DNA from 4 places in the Thalassotalea montiporae genome. Region 4 is predicted to be linked to each of the others. Evidence: predicted binding sites of a transcription regulator. Region 4 holds the regulator's gene; each other region holds the start of a gene.

Region 1 (5,340 bases), on a different contig from region 4:
TCAAGATATTAAAACAGATATTAATGCCTTGATTAGTGAAATGAATAAAGCCATTAAAGAGTCTGAGCAATTTCTTTCATCACTATCGTCTGAAAACTAGACATCAGTTGATTCCACCTCGAACGGTGTCTAACTGAACAGGTTATCTAAGCTGCAGATAATTAGCTACTTAACAATAAGTAAGTAAATGAGTCAGTAAAAAATAAGCCGCAATAACACTAGTGTTATGCGGCTTTCTTACATCGCTAAATGTAAACTTATAATCCGGTCACGCCAAATAGGTATAAACGCTAATCAATATCTAACTGACTATTGATCTCGCGATTGTTAGTTCTGCTACTGGTAAAGGTAGATTCTTGAGGGCTATTAAGTGCTGAGAGAATATCAATCAATTCTCTGATATCTTTATGCTTGGCTGTACCTTTGCCAAATACTTGGCTGAGTTCGCCTAGTTTCTTGATATGCTCTGGTGTCATCACTTAACTCCTTCTCTTCCTATCACGTCGAAATGCTAGCTAGCTTCAGTACCCTAAATGGCAACAAACGAGCTACGTCTTCAATGAGTCATTGCCCTCGCTCCAACAGTACAGATTCAACCAAGCACTTATGCAAGCTGAAGTCGACGTTTGGTATTAGACTTTATCGGCCTGACTTCTGCTCGACCTTCTTCAATAAATTCGTCATACAGTAGTTGTAGTTCGAATTGTTCATTTAGATTGGCTTGTTCAGAGACCATTTTTTCAAATAGCAGGCTAAGCCTAGATACTTTTTTTCCGTCCATGGATACTTACTCGTGAATAGTTTCTTGTTGTTACGATGTTGTTAACTTGAGGTAAAGTGTAGCTGCGATTTGCTCGAAAGCTAGTGAAGTGGACGGTCAGTAATTTTACATAAATGTAACAAAATCAAACGATATAATTTAACTATTAAAATTCAGTGAATTAGCACTATGTTCTACAGATTATTCAGACAACTCGTACTCAATCTCGCACAGAGAGTTAAGAGATCTCTCACATCAAGTTACGAAGGCGTACATATCAAGTAACGGATACAAAAAAGCCACCTCAAGTTGAGATGGCTTTCGATTAACAAACTTTGTTAAAAGTTACTTTTTAGAGCGGCTTTCGCGCTTGCGATCAGACTCTTTCAACCACTTCTTACGAATACGGATATTCTCTGGCGTTACTTCCACTAATTCATCGTCATCGATAAATTCAAGTGCTTGCTCTAACGTCATTTCAATCGGTGGTGTTAATACCTGGGCATCATCTGTACCTGATGCACGAACATTGGTTAACTGCTTACCTTTAAGCGCGTTAACCGTTAAGTCGTTATCACGGCTGTGAATACCAATCACCATACCTTCATAAACTTCAACACCGTGACCGATCATCAAGCGACCACGCTCTTGTAAGTTAAACAGTGCATTGGTAAGTGCCTTGCCTGTCGCATTTGCAATAAGCACACCATTGATACGCTGACCGATTTCGCCACCTTTGTGCGGACCATATTCAAAGAAAGTGTGGTAAATCAAACCAGAGCCAGACGTTAACGTCATAAACTCAGTTTGGAAACCAATTAAGCCACGGCTTGGCATGATGAAGTCCATACGGATACGGCCTTTACCGTCAGGCGCCATATCGGTTAGCTCTGCCTTGCGTAAGCCCATCTTCTCCATGATTGAACCTTGATGCTCTTCTTCAACATCAATCGTTACTGTTTCATATGGTTCTTGTAGCTCACCATCCACTTCGCGCATGATAACTTCTGGGCGTGATACTGCCAGCTCGTAACCTTCACGACGCATGTTTTCAATCAAGATACCTAAGTGCAATTCACCACGACCAGACACTTTGAATTTGTCTGGATCGTCAAGTTGCTCAACACGCAATGCTACGTTGTGTACCAATTCTTTCTCAAGGCGATCAAGAATATTACGTGAAGTAACATACTTACCTTCTTGGCCAGAAAACGGTGAGGTGTTTACTTGGAAAGTCATGGTTACTGTTGGCTCATCAACAGATAACGCTGGTAATGCTTCCACTTCTGTTGGGCAACAGATAGTGTCAGAAATTTTCAGCTCACCAAGACCGGTGATTGCGATAATGTCGCCCGCTTGCGCTTCGTCAACTTCGTTGCGTTCTAGGCCTAAGTAACCAAATACTTTACCCACTTTACCGTTGTGAATAGTACCGTTTGCACCATTTACCGTAACTTGTTGGTTCGGCTTAACAGAACCACGCGTTACACGGCCAACACCGATTACGCCTAAGTAAGAGCTGTAGTCCAATTGCGAGATTTGCATTTGGAATGGACCATCTAAGTCAGCATTTGGTGGTGGAACTTGGTCAACAATGGTTTGGAACAATGGTGTCATATCTTCACCTTGTTCACCTTCTTCGTGCGAAGCCCAACCATTAATCGCTGACGCGTAAACGACTTGGAAGTCTAATTGTTCGTCAGTCGCACCTAAGTTATCGAATAAATCGAATACTTGGTCCATTACCCAGTCAGGGCGAGCACCTGGCTTGTCAATTTTGTTAATAACAACAATTGGCTTCAAACCTTGAGCGAATGCTTTTTGCGTTACGAAACGCGTTTGTGGCATTGGGCCTTCTTGTGCATCAACGATAAGTAGTACAGAGTCAACCATTGACATAACACGCTCTACTTCACCACCGAAATCGGCGTGACCTGGAGTGTCTACGATGTTAACGCGGTAGTCGTTCCAAGTGATTGCAGTATTTTTCGCTAAAATCGTAATACCACGCTCTTTCTCGATATCGTTTGAGTCCATCACACGATCTTCTAACTCAGTACGCGCATCTAATGTTCCCGACTGTTCGAGAAGCTTGTCAACAAGCGTCGTTTTACCGTGGTCTACGTGGGCAATAATCGCCACATTTCTTAATTTATCTAACACAGGCTTTTGCTCATAGGGCTATAATTGGGCGCGAATTATACAGGACTAACCATGACAAATAAAATAAAACCCGCCTAACTCAATCACCTTTAGAGACAAATCAAGCAAGTGACATCCTGCACTGGTATAAGGCAAATTTATTCTCTACACTTTTTTTGCACCATAAAGATCTTTTGGCTGGATCATTTTGGTGCAATATAGTCGATGTAAATTACTGAGCTTAGCGTTTTTATTGGGCTATAGCATTGGCACGTAATTCGCTTGGCATCTGCCACACTGAATGCTGCGCATTTATATATATTAATAATTAGATAACTTCACTGGAGACGCTAATGTCACAAGCAGTTTTAGATTTAATCAAAGAAAACGACGTTAAGTTCGTTGACCTACGTTTCACTGATTCTAAAGGTAAAGAGCAACACGTTTCACTTCCTCACCACCAAGTTGATGAAGACTTCTTCGAAGAAGGTAAAATGTTCGATGGTTCTTCAATCGCTGGCTGGAAAGGCATTAACGAATCAGACATGATCTTGATGCCAGACGCATCAACTGCTGTATTAGACCCGTTCACAGAAGAAGTTACGTTAAACATTCGTTGTGACATCGTAGAACCTGCAACTATGCAAGGCTACAGCCGCGACCCACGCTCAGTTGCAAAACGCGCTGAAGAATACATGCGCTCTACAGGTATCGCTGACACTATTTTATTTGGTCCTGAACCAGAATTCTTCGTATTTGAAGACGTGAAATTCAAAGCTGATATGTCAGGCGCTTCATACTCTATCGATGATCCAGAAGCGGTTTGGAACTCAGATACAGACTACGAAGGCGGTAACAAAGGTCATCGCCCTGGCGTTAAAGGCGGTTACTTCCCAGTAGCACCAGTTGATTCTTCGCAAGACCTACGTTCTGCAATGTGTTTAGTGATGGAAGAGATGGGCTTAGTTGTTGAAGCACATCACCACGAAGTTGCTACAGCAGGTCAAAACGAAATTGCTTGTCGCTTTAATACCATGGTTAACAAAGCTGACGAAGTTCAAATCTACAAGTATGTTGTTCACAATGTTGCGCACGCATACGGTAAAACAGCGACTTTCATGCCTAAGCCATTAGTTGGCGATAACGGTACAGGTATGCACTGTCACCAATCATTAGCAAAAGACGGTGTTAACCTTTTCGCGGGTGACAAGTACGGCGGCTTATCTGAAACAGCACTTTACTACATTGGTGGTATCATCAAGCACGCTAAAGCGATTAATGCTTTCACTAACGCTTCAACTAACTCATACAAGCGCCTAGTACCGGGTTTCGAAGCGCCAGTAATGCTTGCTTACTCAGCACGTAACCGCTCTGCATCAATTCGTATCCCAGTAGTGCCTTCACCAAAAGCACGTCGTATCGAAGTGCGTTTCCCTGATCCAACAGCTAACCCATACTTAGCATTCACAGCAATGTTAATGGCGGGTCTTGACGGTATCAAGAACAAGATCCACCCTGGTGATGCAATGGACAAAGATTTATACGACTTACCAGCTGAAGAAGCAGCAGCAATTCCACAAGTTGCACCTTCATTCGAAGCAGCGCTTGATGCACTAGAAGCAGACAAAGAGTTCTTAACTGCTGGTGGCGTTATGGACGAAGATATGATTGACGCATACATCGGCCTTAAACGTGAAGAAGTTGAGAAGCTAAACATGACAACTCACCCAGTTGAGTTCCAAATGTACTACAGCGTTTAATCGTTAATTCTCTGTAATTAATCGCATTTTTGATAAAAAGCTCGCTTCGGCGAGCTTTTTTTGTGGCTTAGTGCCTATAATTTGTTTAGATTAAAGGTTAACCACTTTGCAGGAGCAACTTGATACGCACATGAAGCAATTTATCATTTTCATATTTATCGCTGTGATCGCGATACCTGCACAGGCTTATCAAGCTAAGGTATACGTTTGGCGTGATGAAAATGGCGTATTGGTTTTTTCTGATAGCCCAAGACCAGGCGCTGAAGAGGTTGAAGTTAAAGAAGAAAACACCGTACTACCGTCAATAGATACCTCGATTCTTGATATCAAGCCACAAATCATTGAAGACAAATATCAAGTGGTCATTACTCAACCCGAGCACAATGCAACCATCCGTGATAACAGCGGCTCTGTCTATGTTGCTGGGGGCATTAAACCAATATTCAAGCGCGGCTTTCGCGTTCAGTTATACCTCGACGGAACCCCCTACCAAGAACCTCAAAACCACTCCATGTTTGCGCTACGTAATATCGACCGTGGCGAACACCAAATTAAAATTGATTTAATCAATGAGAAAGGCAAGGTTATTGCATCTTCAAAGCCAGTAACCTTTTATATGCACCGCGCCTCTGTCAACTAGCGCTTTTGGGTGCAATTAAAACGGTTTAAACATATAGT
Region 2 (5,340 bases), 460 kb from region 4:
AGTATGGTGCCAATCACCCTATTGGACCACTAGCGCTGGCAGATCTTATCGGAACCGATGTTTGTTTGTCGATTATGGAAACTTTGTACGCGGAAACGGGTGACCCTAAATATCGCGCGCACCCGCTACTTAGACAGTACGTTAGAGCCGGTATGCTGGGCAGAAAAGTGAGGAAAGGCTTTTTGGATTATTAGTGAAAATTAGCGAATATTTACGATTATAGTAACGACTGTTGTTTGTTACTAAACTATAGTGGAGTCGCCATAATCAACAGCAACTCCACTTCGGTTGGTTTAATTAGCGAACAAATATCTCTTTAAACATAGCCACTACTTTTTCTACCGTTTCAGATTTGACGTGGCGATGATCTATATCCCAAGCATCTTCAATACACTCAGTCACAAGCTCATAACTCGGTAGGTAATACATATCTTCGTTGTTATTAACAAGTTCATCCGCAGCAACTCTTAACACTGACTTAGAGTGACAATTTGCGCTAATAATATGCTGTTCTTCAGCCCTACCCGTTGCTAAAAACGGAATAGGTGAAACACTAATAATGAGTTTAAAGTCTGGATTATGAGCTTTAATAATGTCGAAGAAACGCTGAATATAGTCAACATTTTCTTGTACAGTAAGGGTCCTATGCTTAACCAAGTGAAACATATTTTCTCTTGGATTACGTGACATGAATGTACTGTCAGTGAGCTGCCAACATTCGTTCAGCCCCATCGTTAAGACAAATACCTTACAGCTTAAGAAAGTATCTCTTAACGCGGCAATATGCTTGTCATAATCAGCGAAATAAGCTTCTTTACTCGAAAACACAACCCCTTCTCGGTAGGGATCTAAAAAGTAACCCGTTTCATTTTGGAATAGAAGCTTGCTGAATTCTCGATGCCCAAATGCTTTTTCAGCTAGCTGTGTAAAGCTTGGTGAATTAAACATAATCCCATAGTTTGCACAGAATTTTACTAATTCATCACCAGGTTGGTAACCGTCAACAAACACGCCAGAGTTAGGGTCGTCATTACGCTCACTAATGACGTAATTGTAACCTTGAGTCTGAAAGTACTTAGCGATTTCAAATGCGAAACAACTGCCCGCCGAGCCTATCGGTGTATCTAAATCCATAATTGGCTCTTTGCGCACATAGGGCAGAATCTCAAATTTTGACTGAGGATACTTTTCATGCACTGGACTTGGCCAGAATATCGCATTTGGATTTGGCTTGTCGGCTTGGCTATATCGGCTTCTTGAGTCATTAAAGTTTTGCTCAAAGCTACTAATATCTTTTAATGCATCAAGCCACTCTGCTTGTAAAAATTTCTCCCAATGCAACTGCTCTAAAGCGACTTTTTTAATGAACCTTAAAAGGTCGAAAATACTGGTAATTGAAACAAGTGTTGGATCATTTCTTTCAAGGTAGTTTACAAGTAGCCACGCTGGCTTAGGTGTCTTGATTACATTTTCAATAATAAACCGCGCATGTTGAAGGTTTTCAACCTGAAAGTTCAAGCCCACTTCAACGTAATTGAGGTCTAACGCTTGGTCTTTTGTGATCTTTTTCACAATTGGCGCAAACTTTCTAAAGTCCTGACAATCGTATGCAGGAAAGTAGTATTGTTCTGCAACAGTTTTCCAATGAATTTCACTAGGAACAAGGCAAAAGTTCAACGCATATCTAGGCTTGCCTGGTACAGGTGTTTTTGCACGATGGGCGATTTCAAATGGATTGAAGATAATAGTATCACCAGCAGCGGGCTTCACGCCCATTGGCTGGTAGTCGACATTTAACTTTTTGCATAACGGTTCAATGTTAAGAGAGCGTTTTTCAACACTTGCAAAAATGTAACCGACTTCTTTTAACTTATCTGTCGCTTCTTTATCAAGATATGCGGTGTCACTGCCATGTTCATCAAAACCATTTAAGTAGGTGATAACCTTTAAATGCTTCTCGGGCCCACCATCACAGTGCCACTTAGTTGAATATCCCGTTTCTTCATCCGTACTTTCGATTTTATAAATAGACCACCAAAAAACACAGTATTCACTGCCAAAATATGAACGAATATGAGCGTCAATTTCATCCGTGAACACTTGGGTTAATAATAATTCAGCAACGCTTTCGTGCTGTATGCCCTCAGGGTCGCCTTCAAACTCCTCGATTAACGATTGGCATAGCTCTGCAGGTAACAGATTAGGAATACACTTGATATGATCTTTAACAAGTGTCGTGTCGATTGTCTCTCGTTCGAATTTTGCTTGGGCTTTTTCGGCGGCGCTTCGATAGCCATGGTCTTCGCCAAAATATTTAACAACAGCTTTATCAGCCCCCGGTTTGATATTGTATATCTCACCTTCTACTTCAAGTAAATTCTCTTCAAGATTAACGTCAGACATAATTGACCTCTCCATAGGCGGTAATTTGACACTGAATACCAACTTCTAGCAACTACCAAACCAGAAATGAGCCGACTAACTAAATTTAATGATCTCTTGTTTTATTACATGCTAGTTGCTAAATAGCTGCTCGTAATAATCAGAGTTTTCACGATAAAACTCGTTATACAAATCCATAAACGCCTTTTGGGGAAGATTTTTATATCGCGTTTTCATCTTCTCTGCCGAATCCCATAACCCGCCACGGAACTTTGAAATATAGTGATAGTCTTCGAGTAAACAAGCGATAGTAGCTTCATTCGTAACTTCCATCCCTTTGACAAATTTGTTTCGATGAATACCTTCAAATTTATAACCCACTAGTTCCATGCGTTGCTGCCAACCGGTCAAATCGATATGCTGGCCAGCTTCAATGCGCGTAATACCTAAGTACTCAAAGGCATGTTCCGAAATTCTCGCTATCGCTTCTAGCGCAATAAAGGGAGAGTTTCGTTTGTCTACTTTGCTGTCAACCACTAGTGCAATAACACAGTGCTTTTTTACCAAGTCGATACATGAAAGCGATACCACCCCCATGTACTCACCCTGTTTATTAGCAACAATAAGAATTAAACGCTCTTGGTGTTGTTGGGTGAAAAAGGCCACCTGCCCTGCGGGAGTATTAGGAAAAACGCCTTGATCCAGATAGCGAGTTATTTTTTTATCATTAAACCACTTGTACCAATTAGAGTCGCGAGCAAACTCTTCTGTTGGCACACACAAATCCATGACTTCGCCGGCAATGAATACATCTAAAGGTTTAATCATCTATCTTTACAACCTTATAACATCTGCAAATTATTTTTTGGTCAGCGGTGCAAACCAATTCGTTTCATAGTAATGAGGTTTTAGCGCATTTTCTTTGTAGTAGATTATGGTTTTGGCTAAAAACTCTCGATAGTGGGCAAGTGCTTGCTTGAAATCTTCAATTGCATCAGCTTCTTCAACGGCTTCATATAGCAGACGAATTAACATAGCCTGCATATGTAATACGCTACCCTTAAGCAAATAGTAGAAAATTTCTCTATTGCACAAGTCTTCATCAATTAGCAGCATAAAATGCTGTTTCAACAATTTAAGACACCCTTCAAAGCTATCATCTAACTCATCAATAGCTTTAATCAGCAGTAAACAAAACTCCTCATAGCCCTGCGTGTCCAGCTCACCAGCGAGCTCTTGATAATAAGAACCATCGTCTAGATAAGTACTGTCTGTAACCAACGCTTTTAGCTGCTTGCGCTTTTCTTCAATAATATCTGTCTTTATCTCTGCCACTTCGACTCTTAGTGGCTGAGCACCTTTGATCAAAGCACCGTCAGACAAATTTTTAAAGCTTAGCTCAGTATTGTTGCCAATAAGCCATTCGAGCACGCGTTTGGAGCCACCAAAAAATGAGTCGGTATGGAATATTCCACCAAAATTACCTTCTAGTTCATTTTCCAAAACATCGTTAGAGTCATACAGTGATAAGTCTTCGCCTTCTTCACTGTAATACATACTCTTAGCACTGTGATGCACCCCTCCCTTTTTGTGCGCTAAATCCACACCTAATAAGTAGATATCATTGAAACCTAAAGCCACAGCAATAGAAGTGGCTGTATTAGCTACTGTTGGATTGATGTAATTATGTATTTCAAATAAATGAGCCAGGCTACTTTCCATTAACAATGGTTCAGAAGGCTCACTACCTTTGGGTGCCATAAGTTTGACGGGAAACTTTGCATAAACATCAGGGTGCAATGTTGATGGCCCCCAAAGAATCAGTTCGTCTAGCGTTTCTTGAGGACAGTAATACTCTAACTGCTCAGCAATTGGCGATGTACGTTCTTGTTCACAATGAATATCTGGCGTGATGCCATATTGATATAGGGCACCTAAGGCACTGCCACAGCTAATGACAATGGCCTTTTCTTGGTTCGCTTTAATAAAGTCAACTAGCTGATCAAGTGATGGACCATTACCAACAATAAACACCGGACAATCAGCCAAAGGATTACTGAGCAAGGCTTTCTTCTTTAAGATAGGCACACCTTGCTTCATGCTAGTCAGCATATGGCTATTTGACATCACTGCATCATCAAAAAAGCCCCAGCCTTGAATAGTTTCGCGAAATCTAGCTTTAAAGACTTTAACTAAGCCATTAATTTTTTCAGTATGGTAATGAATAAAGCCAAACATCTTTGCCATATCATAGCGGCCATAGATATCGCTCCGTTTAAGCACATTTTGAAAAAAGGTGTCTTCGGTATCACCCAGTGAAATATGAATATTAAGGTCGAGGTGCTCAACTTTGGAAAGAATTTGATGCCAATTGGCGATAAAAAGCGACGCATAAAATACATCAAGCTCGGGCTCGAAAATATATAAGTTTTTGATGTTATGTTGAGCACTAAGTAACTCTATATGGTAACCATTACCAACACCGAATATCATGGTAGAGTTAACGAACTTGGAGAGCCTTCTCGTCGCACCATCGTTTTTTTCCATTCTATCCGCCAAAAGTTTTAAAATTTTGGTCAATGAATCAGAGTGAATAAAGCCAGGTTCATTTTGCTCGTTTGAGTCAAACATCGCCGACGCAGACTGTGGTGCTTGTTGATAAGAGGCGACCTGAGTACTTGCCATCAAATAAGCAGGGTATTTATAAATATATTGGCGAGTCTCCAAATCAATTATGTTTGGAAACCCCTCATGTATATCAACAATATATCGAGTCGGCTGATATTTTTCGAAAAACTCAAAAATATTAGGATCAAAACGCTTGAATGCAGCCATATTTAGTTGAAACTGTTCAAACAATGTATCGTCATCACACACTAACAGTGACATACGATCAGCACATTGCTGCAATGTTGACTCATCTTGAGCGACACGATTTATTTGTTGTCCAATTACCTT
Region 3 (5,340 bases), 480 kb from region 4:
TGACGCCTGTTATTTATACACCCATTAAATGACTGACAGAAAATTGGCATCAACAAAACAACCATGTAAGTGCATGTAAATAAAGAAATAAATATTTTGGCACTATAAATGCTAAACCCTAAGCACTTAGCTCATTTTAGAGCATATTTATCGTTCATTGCTTGAGGTCAATCAAAACCTAGTAAGCAATTTGCAGCAAACTTCGGGGAAGCATTATGGCTATCGCTTTAAACACTCATCATATTGATGCTAGCAGTACTAGCGCCATTTTTGGTCAAGGCTGTTTTGCATTTGAAGAGCACCAAGACAACTTAAGCAAAGAAGCTTATGTTGGTGAGTTAGCCTTTTTACGCCAGCAGAGTAGCCAGTTAAGTCAGCTTATTGATGTTATGCCAACAGGTGTCATCATTCTCGATGGCAACGGCATTGTTGTGCGAGTTAACGAATTTGCTAAGCAATTATTAGACGAGCCTATTTTAGGTCAAGCATGGTTTGATGTGATTAAACGCTCGTTTAAGCCACGCGCTGACGATTGGCACGAAGTTTCGCTAAAAGATGGCCGCCGCGTGAAACTTGAGATTAGCGCATTAGGTCATCAACCTGGCCAGCTAATCATGATCACAGATCTTACTGAAACTCGGTTATTGCAAGATAAACTGGGTCAATTGCAGCGTTTATCTTCACTAGGGCGCATGGTTTCTAAACTAGCACACCAAATTCGTACGCCGTTATCTGCTGCTATGTTGTACGGCGCCAACTTAGCGAATGAAAATTTACCTGAATCTTCAAAAACAGGGTTTCAAGAAAAACTCATGTCGCGCCTTACCGATTTAGAACAACAAGTTAACGATATGTTGTTGTTTGCCAAAAGTGGTAATCAACAAGTGGTCACTACGCTCAATGTTAATGAGTTGGTAGAAAAGTCAGTACACGCGATGGAAGCCCTAGTTAATAAATCAGAAAGTGAAGTGAAGCTGCATTTAACCAACACCCATTGCCAAGTACTGGGTAACGAAAGTGCGCTTTCAGGGGCCTTGCAAAACCTTATTCACAACAGTTTAGAGGTTATTAAGCAGAAAGCTTTGATTAATATTACCGTCGAGGCTCACGAACAGTTTGTTTATATCAGCGTTAAAGACAACGGCGACGGGATTGACGCATCAATGGCTGACAAAATCTTTGAACCATTTTTTACCTCGCGTGCAAAAGGCACAGGTCTTGGCTTAGCCGTCGTGAAGTCGGTCGCCAATGCCCATCAAGGGGATGTGAAACTGATTAGTGGCCCAAATGAAGGGGCCAATATATGTATTAAGCTGCCTTTGCTCGTGGCAGGTAATCATACTGCAACTGCAGACAATTCGATTAACCATAACTCAACAGAGTTGACACAACATTTTCAGGAGGTTGCCCATGGGTAGTAGCAAAATTCTCGTTGTTGAAGATGATGCGGGCTTACGTGAAGCACTCATCGACACGCTACTGTTAGCTGGCTATGAGTGTGTTGAGGCAGACTCTGGCGAACAAGCCTTGATGATGCTTAAGCAACAAAGTGTTGATTTAGTAGTGAGCGATGTACAAATGGGCGGCATGTCGGGTTTATCGTTATTGAAAAGTGTTAAAGCAAGCTACCCGAATTTACCAATGCTGCTGATGACCGCCTATGGCACTATCGATGATGCCGTGCAGGCGATGAAAGATGGTGCCAGCAACTATATGGCTAAGCCATTTGCACCCGAAGTACTATTGAACATGGTCAGTCAATATGTGCCGATTTCTGCAGTTAGCAAACAAGAGCCAATTGCCAAAGACAGTAAAAGTGTAGAGCTATTAACGCTTGCTCGCAAAGTAGCGACAACAGACGCTTCCGTGATGGTGTTAGGGCCAAGTGGCTCGGGTAAAGAAGTGTTAGCGCAATATGTGCACAATCATTCCGCGCGCAAAGAGGCGCCTTTTATTGCGATTAACTGCGCGGCAATTCCGGAGAATATGCTAGAAGCGACTCTTTTTGGTTACGAGAAAGGCGCGTTTACGGGTGCTATCTCTGCTTGCCCAGGCAAGTTCGAGCAAGCCCAAGGCGGCACGATTTTACTCGACGAAATCACGGAAATGGACTTAAGCTTACAAGCTAAAATTCTGCGGGTGCTGCAAGAGCGCGAAGTCGAACGCTTAGGTGGCCGCAAAACCATCTCGCTTGATGTACGTGTTATTGCCACTAGCAACCGCGATTTGAAAGATGCCGTTCGTGAAGGCGTTTTTCGAGAAGACTTATACTACCGACTCAATGTATTCCCATTGACTTGGCTGCCGTTGGCAGAGCGACGAGATGATATTTTACCGTTAGCCAAACATTTGGCGCATATTCATAGCCAGCGCAACGGCCAGACAATGCCAGAGTTTAGCGCATGTGCGCGCAGCAAAATACTGGCTTATCAATGGCCGGGCAACGTGCGCGAGCTGGATAATGTGATGCAACGGGCGCTAATCCTGCACTCAGATCAAGTTATAAATGCAGGCGACATATTAATTGAAAATTTCGACACGCAAATTCAAGTCACTACTGACATTGAGCATGAAAAAGAAGAAAAACTCGGTAATGAGCTTAAACAGCAAGAGCATCAAATTATTTTAGATACTTTGCAAGCATGCCAAGGCAGTCGAAAGGCCGTGGCTGAGCGGTTAGGGATCAGCCCAAGAACCTTGCGTTACAAAATTGCCAAGATGCGTGACTCAGGTATCGAAATACCGGCTTAGTACTTGCGTAGAACTTGCTTTGTACTTATTTAGAACTTGCTTAGCACTTTGGCGGTTAATTTGACCATCATTCCACCAGCCACATCAGGTTAATTCCATCGCCTGATGTGGCACTTCTTTTTGACGCCAGTTTTTTGATGTTTAGTCGTTCTAATTCCTCTAAGCCTCATTGTTAATTTATTAAATTACAAGTGGTTAGCTCTAATAAATTCTGTTCTGTTTGATTGGCACTATGCTTGCTTTACAAGGTAAGTAATTAGTTGGTGAATTAAACAACAGTTTTTTGACAGAGGTGAACCGTCATGGATATCAAAGCAAATTCTTTACTTGCACAAATGCAAGCCATGTCTGTACAAGCAACAGGCAATCGCGCGATGCCGATGGAGTCAATGCAGCAAGTAAACGCTTCATCTTCTGATTTTGGCAATGTTTTTAAACAAGCTATTGATACTGTGAACGGTTTGCAGCAAGATGCAGGTCAGAAACGCACAGCCTTTGAAATGGGTGACGATCGCGTTACCTTGGCTGAAACTATGATAGCTGCACAAAAATCCAGCGTTGCCTTTGAAGCAACCGTGCAGGTAAGAAATAAGTTTGTCGAAGCCTATAAAGAAATCATGAGTATGCCAGTATAATGCGCGCTGAAATTTAGTGTGCATTCAAGTAGTCAATTAGCGGAGATGTAAAGTGGCTGACAATAATTCCACAGCAATGGCAACCACAGACGGCTCAGATCTTGTCGCCCAAGACAATGATATGATCGAAGAGCAGAAGTCAGGTTTTGCTGCTTCGTTAGGTAATGTTGATGTATTAAGACAGTTAACCTTAATCATGGCATTGGCCATTTGTTTAGCGATTGCTGTTTTTGTGATCATGTGGGCCAATCAGCCAGAGTACCGCATTCTTTCCAAGCTACCTACCCAGCAGCTTATCGAAACAATGGACTTCTTGGATGCCAACCAAGTTGACTACAAACAAGCGAATAACACCATATCGGTACGCGCAGACGAATACCAAGACATTAAATTACTGCTTGCCCGCCAAGGCCTAACAGACGAGCCATCTGAAGGCACAGATATTATCATGCAAGACATGGGCTTTGGTGTTAGCCAACGGTTAGAAAGTGAGCGTTTAAAGCACAGCCGTGAAAAACAGTTGGCATTTACGATTGAGCAGTTACAGTCTATTCAACGCGCTAAAGTATTATTAGCGATCCCACGTGAAAATGTTTTTGCCCGCAAACAAAAGTCGCCCTCTGCAACTGTAGTACTAACCTTAGCTCGCGGCCGAGTACTTTCTGAAGAAGAAGTAGACTCTGTCGTTGATATTATTGCCTCTGCGGTACAAGGCATGTCACCAAATCGGGTGACAGTAACTGACCAAAATGGCCGCCTATTAAATTCTGGTAGCCAAGACTCAGTATCATCGCGCTCACGCAAAGAATTTGAAATTGAGCAAAAGCGTGAAACCGAGTACATGGAAAAAATTGATTCAATTTTAATTCCTGTCGTTGGTTTAGGTAACTATACGGCACAAGTTGACGTTGTGATGGACTTTACCAATACAGAAGAAACGTCACGTCGCTACAACCCAGATTTACCAGCATTGCGCAGTGAAATGAACAGTGAAGACACCTCGATTGGTGGTTCTCTAGGTGGTATTCCAGGCGCACTAACGAATCAGCCGCCGCTTGCTTCCGATATTCCTGAAAACGCGACAGGTAATGGCGACCAGCCAGTATTACCATCGCGTAAACATTCTGAATCGACTAAAAATTACGAGCTTGACGAGTCAATTAGCTATACCAAGCAGCAAACTGGGGTGATTCGCCGTATCAGTGTGTCGGTAGCATTAGATTATATTTCAACACCGGGCGCAGAAGGGGAAACCACATCAGCACCGCGTTCGGTAGCCGAGCTTGCTAATATTCGCCGTTTACTGCAAGGCAGTATTGGCTTTGATATGCAGCGCGGTGACACATTAGAAGTGGTTACCTTGCCATTCTCACGTATTGATTTAGGTGAAGAAGAAGAGGTACCAATTTACGAGCAGCCTTGGTTTATGCAGGCGCTGAAATTGGTGATGGGTGCATTAGTAATTATTGTGTTGATTGTGGCAGTTGTTCGCCCAATGCTGAAACGCTTAATCTACCCAGATCAAACACCAGCAGATTACGGCGACAAATCACTGGATAGTCATGTTGACCTAGGTGATGAAACCATGGATATGTTAACATCTGATTTCGATGCGGATGCCGTAGGTTTTGCGCCAGATGGTAGCTTGCAGTTACCTGATCTGCATCGTGATGAAGATATACTTAAAGCAGTTCGTGCGCTTGTTGCTAACGAGCCAGAGCTGTCATCTCAAGTTGTGAAAAGTTGGTTGAGCGAAGATGAGTGATGAAGGCCAAGAATTAGCCCCTGTCGGTGGTGCTGGTGGCTTTGATGTTGAAAAGCTAGACGGTGCCGAAAAGGCATCTATTTTACTACTGAGTTTGTCAGAAGAAGACGCTGCGCAAATTCTTAAGCACTTAGAGCCTAAGCAAGTGCAGCAAGTGGGTATGATCATGGCGGGTATGGAAGACTTTAC
Region 4 (5,340 bases):
AAATAACGCCACGAAGATATCAACAGCGCGGTTATCAATCGCATCAAACGCCACTGGCTGTTCAGTGGTCATCAGTACTGCCACAACTTGATTCGTGCCAGTAAGGCGACCGTGTGGTATTGCAATACCATTGCCAATGCCTGTGCTGCCCATTTTTTCACGAGCCAGCAAACTTTGCAGCAATTCAAATGTTGAGTGTTCAGGAATGTGACTAGTTGCAATACTGCAAATTTGCTCGAGGATTTTCTTTTTGCTTGACAGTGGGACTGCACAGGATGTGCAGTCCTCGGTTAGTATATCTTGCAGCTTCATAGTTTAATGCTGAGTAATTTTACCTTTGTATTTAAGGATTTGGCGGTCAAGTTTATCAATGAGCGAGTCAATTGATGCGTACATGTCTTGATTTTGTGCTGAGGCGTGAACCTCTGTGCCGTTGAGGTGAACTGTCGCCTCGGCTTTTTGGTTTAATTTTTCTACGGTAAGAACGACGTATACATTGTTGATGTGATCGAAATGTCGCTCCAGCTTTGCAAACTTAGTGTTAACGAAATCGCGTAATGAATCTGTCACTTCTACGTGGTGGCCTGATAAATTAATTTGCATAAGCTTTATTCCTCATTGCTTGAATACTTAAAGTAGACTTTTTCTTTGATTTGACGGTGGAATAGATAAGGACTCTCGGTACTTAGCTATTGTCCGTCGCGCAACATTAATCCCTTGCTCTGCTAATAGTTCCGCCATTTTGCTATCACTTAATGGTTTCGATGGAGTTTCTGCTGAGACAAGCTTTTTAATTAATGCTCTGATAGCAGTAGATGAACATTCCCCCCCATTTTCCGTACTAACATGACTAGAAAAGAAGTACTTTAATTCGAAAATACCTCTAGGCGTGTGCATGAACTTTTGCGTGGTTACACGCGATATGGTTGACTCATGCATATCAACCGCTTCTGCGATGTCGTTTAACACCATCGGGCGCATCGCTTCTGGCCCGTATTCAAAAAAGCCTTGCTGACGCTGAACAATACAGTTTGACACTTTCAGCAGCGTTTCGTTGCGGCTTTCTAAACTTTTAATGAACCATTTGGCTTCTTGCAGGTTTGAACGGATAAACTGATTATCGTCCGATGACTTCATACTTTTGGTCATCGCTGCGTATTGCTGATTAATTGATAATCTTGGTGCTGTACTTGGATTAAGCTCAACCACCCAGCGACCATTTTTCTTTTCCACAGAAACATCTGGGATAACGTACTGATCATCACCTTGCACTACCGCATCACCAGGTCTTGGGTTTAATGATTGGATCAGGCGCAGTGCCTCGCGCAGCTGGTCTTCCTTGAGCTTGGTTTTTCGCATTATTTGACGATAGTCACGATTACCCAATAAATCAATGTGCTCGCTAATGATCAGCTTACTTTCTGCTAAATACGGTGTGTCGTTATCAAACTGATTCAATTGAATCAATAAACATTCAGGAATAGAGCGCGCTGCCACCCCAATAGGATCGAACATATTAATACGCTTTAATACCGCTTCAACTTCATCAAGTTCAACTTCTTCAAGACCTAGACTTTCCAAAATATCTTCGGCAGAAACAGTTAGGTAACCAGCATCGTCAACGGCATCGATAATTGCCATAGCAATGGCTTCATCGGTTTCACTAAAGGGTGTTAGCTCCATTTGCCAGCGCAAGTGGTCTTGAATAGAATCGGTGGTTTCACCTTGATAAACGTAGTCATCACTGCCTGCAGTGCCAATGCCTGAGCTACTTACACCTGCACTAAATGACTCATCCCAAGTGGTATCAATACTCAACTCTTCTGGAATGTCATTTTTTTCCATCGCCTCGGTAGTGCTGACTTCATCAGCGGTAGGCATAGCATCTTCAGAACCATCTGTTGTCACCTGCTCAGTCGTTGCCGTAGCAGAATAAGCATCGTCAATAGACTCGCTGTCACTACTTTCCGATGAGGCACTCGCCGACTCATCCACTTCAAGCAGTGGATTGCTTTCCAGCGCTTCTTGAATCTCTTGTTGAAGGTCTAATGTTGATAATTGTAGTAACTTGATAGCCTGCTGAAGTTGCGGCGTCATCGTAAGTTGCTGACCAATTTTTAACTGCAATGATGGACGCATTTAAGTCTAACGGTTTCCTTTTGTTGTGTTCTTTTATTCAAGTAAAACGCTAATGATTTAACTATAGCGTGAATTGCTCACCTAGGTATACATCTCTTACTTGCTGATTCGCCAAAATTTGTTCTGAATCACCTTCAGCGATTAATTCTCCGTGACTAACGATATATGCATGCTCACACACATCAAGTGTTTCGCGAACATTGTGGTCAGTGATCAAAACGCCAATGCCACGTTGCTTTAAATGCAAAATAATCTTTTTAATATCGCCAACTGAAATTGGGTCAACACCGGCAAAAGGTTCATCTAGCAAAATAAACAATGGGTCGGCTGCTAACGCTCTGGCAATCTCAACACGACGACGTTCACCACCCGATAAACTCATGCCCGTATTATCTCTTATATGGCCGATATTGAATTCTTCAATAAGCAATTCGAGTTTTTCTTCACGCTCAACTTCCGTTAAGTCTTTGCGTGTTTGCAAGATCGCCATGATGTTTTGATAAACCGTCAGTTTGCGAAAAATAGACGCTTCTTGCGGCAAATAGCCAATACCGCGACGCGCGCGCTCATGCATAGGCAACAAAGTTAAATCATCTGCCCCTAAAGTGATTTCACCGCTATCGTTCGGCACTAAGCCAACAATCATATAAAACGACGTGGTTTTACCCGCACCATTAGGGCCAAGTAAACCCACAATTTGTCCAGTACTGACCGACAAGCTGACATTTTTAACAACCTGTCGACCTTTATAAGCTTTTGCTAAGCCAGACGCGGTAAGTGTTACTTCTTGTGTCATCGGCTATTTATCACTTTTTGCTTTAGGTTTTAAAATGGTGGTTACCGACTGGTTACTGCCACCCTCTGCTTCCAATTGTTCAGTTAGCGTGTTGTATACGATTTTCTCACCGCTAACTTCACTACCAGCTTGCGTCAACAATGCATTGCCCGAGATGGTGATAGTGAACGTTAATGGTTCATATTTAATTTCATTGGCTTGCAAACGAATCTTACTGCCATCTTCAAGCAGTTGTTCAAATGTTGCTGGTTGCCCTTTAGCAACATAGGTTTGCACGTCTTGATCTTTTTGACTAAAAACTTGCACGAGGTCAGCTTTAATTTTCAATGAACCTTGTGAAATCACTACATCATCTAAGTAGCTGGCAATTTTGTTCTTTAAGTCACCTGCTTGACGCCCCGCCGAGATATGAATTTCTTGCTCAAGGTCAATTTTTGCAGCAAGTGTCGGAGTGCTGATCACACTCGCGACCGCTAGGCTAGCTAGCAGCTTTTTTATAAATAGTTTGTACATGCTCGGTCAATGTCATTTGTTTAGTGTTTAAGTCTATAATCAGCCCAGAACCATACATAGTAAAGTCTTTTCCCTGAATCAATATGGTTTGATCAGAGCTAATAATATTGGTATTCAAATCCAGTTCTAAATATTTACAGTGAATTTCCTTAATCAAACTGTCTGGCTCTGTCGCCATTAATGTCACACGGTTTTTTAATACCACGCGATTATTGTTATAAAGCGTGCCTTCAAGTGCTTCGAGTTGCCATGGTGCCGAATCATTTTTTGGATATACAGTATATTTAGGCTGCTCAAAGTGAGTAAATGCCAACTCAGCATAGTGTTCCATGCGCTCGGCAATAACATGATGCGATAATTGGCCGCTCTCACTGTAAATATCACTATTAAGCGCCTCAGCAATAAAGTCAGGGACAAGCTCTGCTTCAACAATGTCAGCGTCTTGCTGCTGTGCTTGACGCCATTGCACAACGCCATAGGCCATAAGGCTAAACAAGAAAGCGATTAGCGCTAGGCCATAAAGTCGATTCATACACTCGCGCCTTTAGCGTCTACCAATGTGTCTTGGCTATGCATAATAAGATCACAAAGTTCGCGCACAGCGCCAAAGCCACCTAGCGTAAAAGTGCGATAATCTGCTTTGTTAATGACAGCTGGGTGTGCATCATTAACCGCAACTCCCAAGGCAGCATACTCAATGCAAGGTAAGTCGGCCATGTCATCACCGATATACGCCACTTGCTCAGCCGTAATCGACAGTTCGCTCATTAGCGCTTTCATTTCGGGTAACTTGTCTTCTTTGCCCTGAATGATATGTTCAACGTTTAGCGCTTTCATGCGATCGTTAACTATTCGCGAATTTCGGCCAGTAATAATGGCGACCGTTACACCCGAGGCAATCAACGCCTTGATGCCATAACCATCTTTGGTATGAAACGCTTTGAGCTCTTCACCTTGGTTACCTAGGTAAATACGCCCATCAGAAAATACGCCATCAACGTCACATACCAATAGCTGAATGTTGCTGGCAATGGCAATAACTTTCTTGGCGACGGGGCCGTAAAGTGTCGATACGAGGTCTTGTGCTGTGTCCATCGTGTTTTCTAGTGTCATTAGAGTACGCCTGATTTTAACAAGTCTTGTAAATTTAGGGCACCTACAGGTTGGTTTTGCTCATCAACCACAATCAATCCGTTTATTTTTTTCTCTTCCATCACATTCAACGCTTCAGCCGCTAATAAGTCAGCCAGTGCAGTGGTTGGCGTTTTCGTCATCACTGACACAATTCCGTCGTGATGAATATCAATTTTACCATCTAAAATGCGGCGTAAGTCACCATCGGTAAAAATACCAGCGAGCTTTCCTTGTTCATCACAAACAGCAGTCATACCTAAGCCTTTTTCGCTCATTTCGACTAAAGCTTCTTTGATTAAGGCGCTAGTTGGTACAACAGGCAAGCGCTCACCGGTGTGCATAATATCACTCAGGCGCAGTAGTAATCTTTTTCCTAGACTGCCGCCTGGGTGTGACAAAGCAAAATCATCCGCTGTAAAACCACGCGCATTGAGTAAGGCCACTGCAATGGCATCGCCCATCACAAGTGTGGCGGTAGTACTAGAGGTTGGTGCCAAGCCAAGCGGGCAGGCTTCTTGTTCAACCTTCACACAAACGTGATGTTCAGCCAATTGAGCTAACGTTGACTCAGGGTTGCCTGTCATCGCAATAAGCGGCGTGCCGATTCTCTTAATCACAGGGATAATTGCCAGTAATTCACCGGTTTCACCAGAATTTGAAATAGCGAGCACCACATCATTTTCGGTAATCATTCCTAAATCGCCATGGCTAGCCTCACCTGGGTGCACGAAAAACGCTGGCGTACCAGTACTTGCTAG

Evidence for each region. The regulator sigma-54, encoded in region 4, starts transcription at its own class of promoters, with help from an activator protein. The targets are predictions, from matches to a motif close to GTTGGCACGNNNNTNGNNT.
Region 1: the regulator sigma-54 is predicted to act here: its motif matches at 3,168-3,186, upstream of glnA (glutamate--ammonia ligase).
Region 2: the regulator sigma-54 is predicted to act here: its motif matches at 2,461-2,479, upstream of ACSLUR_RS04075 (GSCFA domain-containing protein).
Region 3: the regulator sigma-54 is predicted to act here: its motif matches at 2,975-2,993, upstream of fliE (flagellar hook-basal body complex protein FliE).

Annotation. Positions count from the first base shown of each region.
Region 1 covers NZ_JBQRUO010000010.1:71,690-77,029, forward strand. Annotated here, with positions in the region: gene ACSLUR_RS18395 (DUF2959 domain-containing protein) at 1-100, shown strand, start outside; gene ACSLUR_RS18400 (hypothetical protein) at 291-476, opposite strand; gene ACSLUR_RS18405 (hypothetical protein) at 605-781, opposite strand; gene typA (translational GTPase TypA) at 1,106-2,923, opposite strand; gene glnA (glutamate--ammonia ligase) at 3,256-4,662, shown strand; gene ACSLUR_RS18420 (DUF4124 domain-containing protein) at 4,793-5,302, shown strand.
Region 2 covers NZ_JBQRUO010000001.1:940,540-945,879, reverse strand. Annotated here, with positions in the region: gene ACSLUR_RS04080 (3-hydroxyacyl-CoA dehydrogenase family protein) at 1-194, shown strand, start outside; gene ACSLUR_RS04075 (GSCFA domain-containing protein) at 298-2,403, opposite strand; gene ACSLUR_RS04070 (GNAT family N-acetyltransferase) at 2,515-3,210, opposite strand; gene ACSLUR_RS04065 (motility associated factor glycosyltransferase family protein) at 3,241-5,340, opposite strand, start outside.
Region 3 covers NZ_JBQRUO010000001.1:962,704-968,043, forward strand. Annotated here, with positions in the region: gene ACSLUR_RS04165 (sensor histidine kinase) at 216-1,418, shown strand; gene ACSLUR_RS04170 (sigma-54-dependent transcriptional regulator) at 1,411-2,751, shown strand; gene fliE (flagellar hook-basal body complex protein FliE) at 3,054-3,386, shown strand; gene fliF (flagellar basal-body MS-ring/collar protein FliF) at 3,439-5,151, shown strand; gene fliG (flagellar motor switch protein FliG) at 5,144-5,340, shown strand, end outside.
Region 4 covers NZ_JBQRUO010000001.1:481,592-486,931, reverse strand. Annotated here, with positions in the region: gene ptsN (PTS IIA-like nitrogen regulatory protein PtsN) at 1-312, opposite strand, end outside; gene hpf (ribosome hibernation promoting factor) at 316-603, opposite strand; gene ACSLUR_RS02005 (RNA polymerase factor sigma-54) at 631-2,139, opposite strand; gene lptB (LPS export ABC transporter ATP-binding protein) at 2,201-2,935, opposite strand; gene lptA (lipopolysaccharide transport periplasmic protein LptA) at 2,939-3,397, opposite strand; gene lptC (LPS export ABC transporter periplasmic protein LptC) at 3,414-3,980, opposite strand; gene kdsC (3-deoxy-manno-octulosonate-8-phosphatase KdsC) at 3,977-4,561, opposite strand; gene ACSLUR_RS01980 (KpsF/GutQ family sugar-phosphate isomerase) at 4,561-5,340, opposite strand, start outside.